DNA from 2 places in the Pseudomonas putida group bacterium ESBL64 genome. Region 2 is predicted to be linked to the other one. Evidence: riboswitches for the same ligand, from Rfam matches in the RefSeq annotation. Region 2 holds a riboswitch; the other holds the start of a gene.
What was found. Region 2 has a riboswitch for thiamine pyrophosphate ahead of thiC (phosphomethylpyrimidine synthase ThiC). Riboswitches for the same ligand answer to the same signal wherever they lie in the genome.
Positions count from the first base shown of each region.

Region 1 (4,417 bases), 2.3 Mb from region 2:
TCGTTGGCAATCATGTGGAACGGCACCCGCGCATACGACAGGTTGGAGCCGGACGGGCCTTTGAACTCACCACTGGTACCGGCAATCTCCCGCACCACGGCGAACTTGAAGTAGCGCGACACCGAGCCGTTGAGGAGACGGAAGCGGTAACTGCGCGCACGCACCTTGAGCCTGGGCTTGTACTGCCAGTTGACCAGAATCTGGTCAGCGAGGAAGCCGTCCGTGTTGAACGGGTTGAACCACAGCTGGCCATTGGCATCCCAGGCTTTGTCGGCAACCACCAGGTTGACGTCATAGTCACGGTTCCCCCAAGGCATGGCTGACCCGCTTGGGAAGCGCAGGTTGACACCGTCCTGCAGGGCCTCGTTGCCGCGGTCCAGGGCGCTGTAGTAGTTCATCATCACGGCGTTGCCCTTGTAGACGTTCTGCGCCGTGAAATCCATCATGTGGTCGTGGAACCAGTGGGTACTCATGGTTTCGCGCCAGTCGCCACGAATCTTGATGCTGCCGTTCTCGCAGGTTTTCAGGCCCGGTGAACCATCGTTGACGAACAAGGTTTCACCCGGCGAGCAGGGGAAAGCTGCACGCGGGTCCTGGGCACGGGTGTTGATGGTGTCGTAGCCGGCCAGCTGCACCGGCCAGCGGTAGTCGTAGTACTGGCCGGGGAAGAAGTACGCGTTGGCAAAGCCGTCGCTTTCGGCCGGCGAGTGGCCGTTGTGCTCGTGGGTCGAGATGGTATGCAGGCCAAAGCCACCGTTGGCCGAGGGGTCAATCGGCAGGGCGTTGTAATGGCGCATCAGAATTGGCTGGCCGTAGCGCACCATCAGCAGTTTGGGCGGGAAGGTGCCGTCGAAGGTCCAGAGCGATTTGTGGTTTTGCAGCGGCATGTTCGGATGGAAGCGTGTGTCGATGCCCTTGGTGGTGCCCAGCGTGGTCGGAATGTCGGAGGTCTGGTAGTACAGGCCGCCCGGGGCAAATTCACCGACGGCATAGTTGTGCAGTTGCTTACGGTCGCGCAGGCCGAGGTTGATGCGCGCACCGGCCTGGGCGGTCTTGAACGCTGCCTGCGGGTAAAACTCGTTCCAGCGCTGGTGCGACCAGCCTTTTCCTGGTGGCCGGCCTTCAGCGGGCGAGCCGACCGGCTGGCGGTTGAGGAACATCTCGATCTGCGCCTTCCATGGGTTGCGGTCCAGCACGTTGGCGTACTGGGTCGGAAACGGGTACAGGCCGGGTTGCTTGAGGAACGCTTCCAGTGCGTTGCCACTGGGGCCGCTGCGTGCCACCACGTTGGGGTCTTGGGCGGGGGCCGCGCCGAGGGTCGGTACCGGGAAGGTCAGATCGGGCACCGGCGTGGTCGGGTCGAGCTTCTCTGGTCCGAATTCTTCGAACAGCAACAGTTGCTGGGTGAAAGGTTGCGCACCGAACAACGGGCTGGGTTTGCCGTTGGTAGGGTACTTGTCCGACGTTTGCAGGGCAGGCGGCAGTACGTTGTCGGTGCGTACCGTGTTGCGGTCGCCATACGCGCCATCGGTCAGCTCCAGCGAGCCTTCGTTGGCCTCTGGCATGGTGTTCAGCTCAAGCAAGGCAGCGGTCGGGTCGTCCGGCTGGTCGGTGTAGGCCGACGGGTCGGTCGGCGGTGGCATGCTGTTGTCGTCGAGGGGGGCTGCCATGGCCGTGATCAACCCGAGGCTGATCATCAGCGCAGTGACGGAGGAGAGATGGAACGCGCGTCTGGACGCGTGACTCGCAGCAGGTGTTTTCATTGGCTTAAGCCTCTTTTGCGGCCTTAGGGCCTTAAGCCATCAATGGCGTTTTGCCCGTTAAATGGCCATCAGCAACAGCTATGCCAACAGATTTTTCAGTAATGCCTTGACATACAAAACCTTGCAGCGTCTGGCGTGCACTAAAAGATGGCGCGTCAAGAATGGGGACAGATACCCATTAGCGGGTCACCATTGCCCACAGTTTGGGGCGTGACAGGCGCGGCGCCCTCGGGTATACCTGAGCCTCACCAAGGGGAGCCCGGCAATGGGCTGAGAAACCGCTGAACGCTACAGCGCGGTGACCCTTCGAACCTGATCCGGATCATGCCGGCGAAGGGATGGGGCTTGTAACCTGCCTTTTTGCCGGCCTCACTGCGAGGCCAGTCCATGCCAACTTTCAAGGTCTCGCTGTCACCCTCATCAAGGACAGCAACATGACCGAACGTTTCAGCCAGTCCCTGCGCCGCCAGAGCGAGCCGACCTGGTCGGCGGCCGTTGGCCACCGTTTCGTGACCCGACTGTGCGACGGCAGCCTGCCGGACCCGATCATGGTCGACTACCTGGTTCAGGACCACCGTTTCCTCGACAGCTTCGTGACCCTGCTAGGCGCGGCCATCGCCACCGCTGACACGTTTGAAGCCCGCCTGCGCTTCGGCCGCTTTGCCGGGATGATCTGCAGTGACGAGAACACCTACTTCCTGCGTGCCTTCGAGGCCTTGGGTGTCAGCCCGGCGCAACGCAGTGAACCGGCCGATACCGCGCCTACCGCAGGTTTCAAGGCGATCATGCGCGAAGCGGCAGCCACCCGTTCCTACGCAGCGGCACTGGCGGTGCTGAACGTTGCCGAAGGCCTGTACCTGGACTGGGCGCTCAAGGCGCCGAAACCGATGCCGGACAACTTCGTCCATGCCGAGTGGATTACCCTGCATGACAACCCGGCATTCCAGGCATTCGTCGCTTTCCTGCAGGCCGAACTGGACCGCGTCGGCCCGCAGGAGGCCGCATTGGCAAGTGACTTCTACCAGCGCACCGTGGCGCTGGAGCTGGCTTTCTTCGATGCAGTGTACCCGGAGGGCAAATGAGCATGGATATCTTCGAGCGCCTCAAGGCCGCTGCCTCGCCACAATGGAACAGCTACGTAGACCATGACTTCGTGCGTCAGATGGGCGAGGGCACGCTGAGCGAGGAAGCGTTCCGGACCTACCTTGTGCAGGATTACCTGTTCCTGATCCAGTTCGCCCGCGCCTGGGCGCTGGCCGCCTACAAAAGCCGCCGCCCGGCCGACATTCGTGCAGCGCAGGCCGGGCTGTCGGCGATCCTGGATGAAACCGAGCTGCACTTGCGCCTGTGCGCACGCTGGGGCTTGACCCAGGCAGACATCGAGGCCGCGCCAGAGCATCAGGCCACGGTGGCATACACCCGTTATGTGCTGGACTGCGGCGCAGCCGGCGACCTGCTGGAGCTGCACGTGGCACTGGCACCTTGCGTGATCGGCTATGCCGAAATCGGCCGGACCCTGGCCGAGCGCATTGGCGACTTGAGCAATCACCCCTACCGCGAGTGGATTGGCGAGTATGCCGGGGAGGGCTACCAAGGGGTGGCCGCAGCAGCGCGCAAGCACCTGGACGAACTGGCAGCGCGCAGCATGACCGAGCAGCGGTTCGCCGAACTGGCAGGGATTTTTGGCCAGGCCTCCAGCCTGGAGGCTGATTTCTGGCAAATGGGGTTGGACGGGACCGTGTAAACCGCCGTGGGCTGGGTGATTACTACCCAGCCCAGGCCCGCTTTGGTGCATGAGCGCCTCAAAATAAGTCGTCCCGCACACTTCAGATCGTCAGATCGCAGCTTTAATGTGCACAGTGCATATGGATTTCTGGGCGAGCAGCCCGATTTCTTCCGGGTGGCGGCGCAGGAAAAAGCGGCCCGCATATTGCTCTTTCCGCTCCCAACTACACACCCGGAGCCCCGTGCAATGAGCTCACCCAGCGAATTTCCACTCAGCGAAGCCCCCCAGTCCGCCCGCAAGGGCCTGCTGCCGATCGCGATGGTCTTGTTCAGCTTCACCTTCTTTACCGGCACGATGTTCGCCGGCGGCAAGCTGGGCATGGCATTCAGTTTTGTCGACATGCTGTGGGTAGCGACCCTCGGCAACAGTTTGCTTGCCTTGTATGCCGCAGTGCTGGCCTTCATCGCCTCACGCAGCGGGCTGAATACCGTGTTGATGGGGCGCTTCTGTTTTGGTGAAGCGGGGAGCCGGCTCTCGGACTTTCTGCTGGGTTTTGCCGAACTGGGCTGGTATGCCTGGGGTACGGCCACGGTGGCCATCGTGCTGGTCAAGCTGCTGGGGCTGGCGGATGGTTTCGGCATGCCGTTGATGGTGCTGTTCGGGCTGGGTTTCAGCATTACGGCCATCATCGGGTTCAAGGGGCTGGACCTGTTGTCGCGGGTGTCGGTGCCATTGATGTTCGTGCTGCTGTTGGTGTCCATGTACATCGCCACCCGCGATGCCGGTGGCTTTGCCGGCCTGGCTGCAGTCGTCCCACATGAAACCATGACCTTTTCGGCGGCAGTGACCATGGTCTTCGGCACCTTCGCCAGTGGCGCCACCCAAGCCACCAACTGGACACGGCTGGCACGCAGTGGCCGGGTAGCGG
Region 1 is NZ_CP145799.1:907,034-911,450, forward strand. It holds gene V6093_RS04055 (Ig-like domain-containing protein) at 1-1,763, opposite strand, end outside; TPP riboswitch at 2,005-2,119, shown strand; gene V6093_RS04060 (TenA family protein) at 2,198-2,845, shown strand; gene tenA (thiaminase II) at 2,842-3,507, shown strand; gene codB (cytosine permease) at 3,736-4,417, shown strand, end outside.
Region 1: it holds a riboswitch for thiamine pyrophosphate, as region 2 does, so the genes downstream of both, V6093_RS04060 (TenA family protein) here and thiC (phosphomethylpyrimidine synthase ThiC) in region 2, are expected to answer to the same signal.

Region 2 (4,417 bases):
ATCGCCAGCAAGCCAGCTCTCACAGGTGCATCATGCCTTCAGGCCTGGCACGGTACGTGTGGGAGTGGGCTTGCCCGCGAATGGTCCAGCCCCTACCTCAAGGCCTGCGCTCGAAGTTCTTGGCCGCTGCTGCCGCCAGGTCCGGCGGCAGGAAGTCCTTGTCCGGGTTGTAGTCAGGTTTCAGGTAGCGCTTCAGGTCCTGCAGGTCTTGCGGGCTCAGGGTGCCGGCTGCCTGCTTCAGGCTCAGGTTGTCGAGGATGTAGTCGTAACGGCTATTGTTGTAGTCGCGCACCGAGGTGTACAGCTGGCGCTGGGCATCAAGCACGTCGACGATGTTGCGGGTACCGACCTGGTAGCCGATTTCGGTGGCTTCCAGCGCGCTCTGGTTGGAAATGATCGACTGCTTGCGCGCCTGTACCTGTTCCACATCGGTGTTCACTGCGCGGTGCAGGTTGCGGGTGTTTTCCACGACCTGGCGGCGCAGGCTTTCACGCTGTTGCTCGCTCTGGCTCAGGCGCTGGTAAGCCTCGCGTACCTGCGAGCTGGTCAGGCCGCCGCTGTAGATCGGTATGTTCAGTTGCAGGCCAACGCTGGTCTGCTCGACATCGCCGCTGTAGCGCACCCCCAGTTGCGATGGGTTGGTGAAGCCAAGGCTGTCGTTGTCACCCTTCTGGTACTTGGCCACGGCGTCCAGGGTCGGTGCATGCCCGGCCTTGCGCTGACGCAGGGTCTCTTCTGCGGCAGAAACCGCGTAGTTGGTGGCCAGCAGGTTGAGGTTCTGGCGCCCGGCGGTTTCGACCCAGGCTTTGGCATCGTTGGGCGTTGGCACTTGTACCGGCAGGCTATGCACCACGCCCTGGATAGAGGTGTACTCACGGTTGGTCAGGGTTACCAGGGCCTCGAAGGCATCCTGCACCTGGCGTTCGGCGATGATCCGGTTGGCCCGTGCAGTGTCATAACTGGCTTGGGATTGCAGCACGTCGGTCTTGTCCGAAAGGCCCACGTCGAAACGCTCGTTGGACTGATCCAGCTGGCGCTTGAAGGCGGCTTCTTCTGCCTTGGTGGCGGCCAGGTTGTCCTGGGCGCGGAGGACGGCGAAGTAGTTTTGCGCGGTTTGCAGGATCAGGTTTTGCTCGGTCGCCGACAGCTCCAGTGCTGCCTGTTCGTTGACTGCTTCGGCGGCTTGCAACTGGAACCAGCGATCAGCGCGGAAGATCGGCTGAGCCAGGGTCGCGCTCCAGGCGTTGCCGCTGCGATTGGACGTCATGGACGGCTCGTCCAGCTTGGTGCGGGTGTTCATCATCTCGGCACCGGCCGACAGGTTTGGCAGCAACCCGGCGCGGGCCTGCGGCACCACTTCGCGGCGTGCCCCGTAATCGGCGCGTGCTGCAGCCAGGTCGGCGTTGTTGTCCACTGCTTCCTGGTAGACGCTGACCAGATCGGTTTTGACTGTCGAAGGCACGTCCGCTGCCCAGACCACTCCGTTGGACGCACAAGACACGGCTATCGCCAGTGAGAGTTTGCGCAGCATAGAGGCAATCCTTGTACGAAATTTAATTACTGAACTGTTGAGTATCGAGCGATGGGCCAGTGTAGTGCCATGCGCACCCGGCAACAATCGCTCGGTGTGCCTTTCATCATCCGCGCATTTACCTGCTTGGCTTTGCTGACCACTCCAGTCTAGACTGCGCATGTTCTTGTCGGGGTGCCTTGAAGCAAAGGCTGAGATCGCAGAGGTGCGGATCCCGTTGAACCTGATCAGGTTAGCGCCTGCGTAGGGAACAAGATTGCTCGCCTTCCCGGGGAGCCTCTTGTGCCAGGTCCGGGATTGTCACAGCTGCATACAGCTTCAGGCACCCCCCATGTCCGGCACTGCACCCAAAGAGGGTGCGTCCGCGCGTTTCAGGTTCACCCCGACATTCCACTGCTAGGAAGCCGTCAGGAGAGCCTGTGATGACCAAACAAGAAAAAGCGATCAACCTCAGCGAATCGGCACAAGTCGATCAGCAGTCCGTGCAACCCTTCCCGCGTTCGCGCAAGGTGTATGTCGAAGGCTCGCGCCCGGACATCCGCGTCCCCATGCGTGAAATCAGCCTGGATGACACCCCGACCGATTTCGGCGGCGAGTCCAACGCCCCGGTGCTGGTGTATGACACGTCTGGCCCGTACACCGACCCCGACGTGATCATCGACGTGCGCAAAGGCCTGGCCGATGTGCGTTCGGCGTGGATCGAAGCCCGCGGTGACACCGAGCGCCTGGAAGGCCTGAGCTCCGACTTCGGTCAGCAGCGCCTGAACGATGCAGAGCTGGCCAAGCTGCGTTTCGCCCATGTGCGCAACCCGCGTCGTGCCAAGGCCGGCGCCAACGTCTCGCAGATGCACTATGCCCGTCAGGGCATCATCACCGCCGAAATGGAATACGTGGCCATCCGCGAAAACATGAAGCTGCAGGAGGCCCGCGCCGCCGGCCTGCTGAATGAGCAACATGCCGGCCACAGCTTCGGTGCCAACATCCCGAAAGAAATCACCCCTGAATTCGTTCGCCAGGAAATCGCCCGTGGCCGCGCGATCATTCCGGCCAACATCAACCACCCGGAAGTAGAGCCGATGATCATCGGTCGCAACTTCCTGGTGAAGATCAACGGCAACATCGGCAACAGCGCCCTGGGTTCCTCGATCGAGGAAGAGGTGGCCAAGCTGACCTGGGGCATCCGCTGGGGATCGGACACGGTCATGGACCTGTCCACCGGCAAGCACATCCACGAAACCCGCGAGTGGATCATTCGCAACTCGCCGGTGCCGATCGGTACCGTGCCGATCTACCAGGCCCTGGAAAAGGTCAACGGCGTGGCAGAGGACCTGACCTGGGAACTGTTCCGCGACACCCTGATCGAGCAGGCCGAACAGGGCGTGGACTACTTCACCATTCACGCCGGTGTGTTGCTGCGCTATGTGCCCCTGACCGCCAAGCGCGTCACCGGCATCGTCAGCCGCGGTGGCTCGATCATGGCCAAGTGGTGCCTGGCGCACCACAAGGAAAACTTCCTGTACACCCACTTCGACGAAATCTGCGAAATCATGAAGGCCTACGACGTCAGCTTCTCGCTGGGCGACGGCCTGCGCCCTGGCTCGATTGCCGATGCCAACGACGCCGCGCAATTCGGTGAGCTGGAAACCCTCGGCGAGCTGACCAAGATTGCCTGGAAGCACGACGTGCAATGCATGATCGAAGGCCCCGGCCACGTGCCGATGCAATTGATCAAAGAGAACATGGACAAGCAGCTGGAGTGCTGCGACGAGGCGCCGTTCTACACCCTCGGCCCACTGACCACCGACATCGCGCCGGGTTACGACCACATCACCTCGGGCATTGGTGCGGCGATGATCGGCTGGTTCGGTTGCGCCATGCTCTGCTACGTCACGCCGAAGGAGCACCTGGGCCTGCCGAACAAGGACGACGTCAAGACCGGCATCATCACCTATAAGATCGCCGCGCATGCCGCCGACCTTGCCAAGGGCCACCCGGGTGCACAGATTCGCGACAACGCCTTGTCCAAGGCGCGTTTCGAGTTCCGTTGGGAAGACCAGTTCAACCTGGGCCTCGACCCGGACACCGCCCGCGCTTTCCACGACGAGACCCTGCCGAAGGAATCGGCCAAGGTCGCGCACTTCTGCTCGATGTGCGGGCCGAAGTTCTGCTCGATGAAGATCACCCAGGAAGTGCGTGAGTACGCTGCCAAGATCGAGGCCGTGGATGTGACGGTCGAGCAAGGCATGCGTGAGCAGGCCGAGCGGTTCCGCCAGGAAGGCAGCCAGCTGTACCACAAAGTCTAAGCACGCTGGGGCCGCTTTGCGGCCCTTTCGCGACGCAAGGCCGCTCCCACAAGGACCGCGCAAGCCTCGAAGCCTGCGTGGTTTTTGTGGGAGCGGCCTTGCGTCGCGATACGAGGACGAAGTCCTCGCCAGGAACACCAACAATATTGCCGGCGAGCGCCAACCATGACATCACCCAGCCAGTTCTCTCCCGACCATCCAATCCCCATCCAGCAGCGCATCTTCGGTGCTCGCGACCTGTTTTCACTGTGGTTTTCCCTCGGCATCGGCCTGATGGTGCTGCAGGTCGGCGCCATGCTGGCGCCAGGCCTGGGCCTTGCTGGCGCCGTGCTGGCCATCGCCCTGGGCACCGGTGTCGGTGTGCTGTTGCTGGGTGCGGCGGGGGTTATCGGCAGCGACACCGGCCTGTCCGCCATGGGCACCCTGAAACTCAGCCTGGGCAGCCATGGCGCGCGCTTGCCGGCGCTGCTCAACTTGCTGCAACTGGTGGGTTGGGGTGCTTTCGAGATTATCGTCATGCGCGATGCTGCCAGCTTGCTGGGGGCGCGAGCGTTCGGTGAGGACAGTGCCTGGAACAGCCCCA
Region 2 is NZ_CP145799.1:4,474,622-4,479,038, forward strand. It holds gene V6093_RS20305 (TolC family outer membrane protein) at 98-1,531, opposite strand; TPP riboswitch at 1,692-1,798, shown strand; gene thiC (phosphomethylpyrimidine synthase ThiC) at 1,954-3,834, shown strand; gene cytX (putative hydroxymethylpyrimidine transporter CytX) at 4,000-4,417, shown strand, end outside.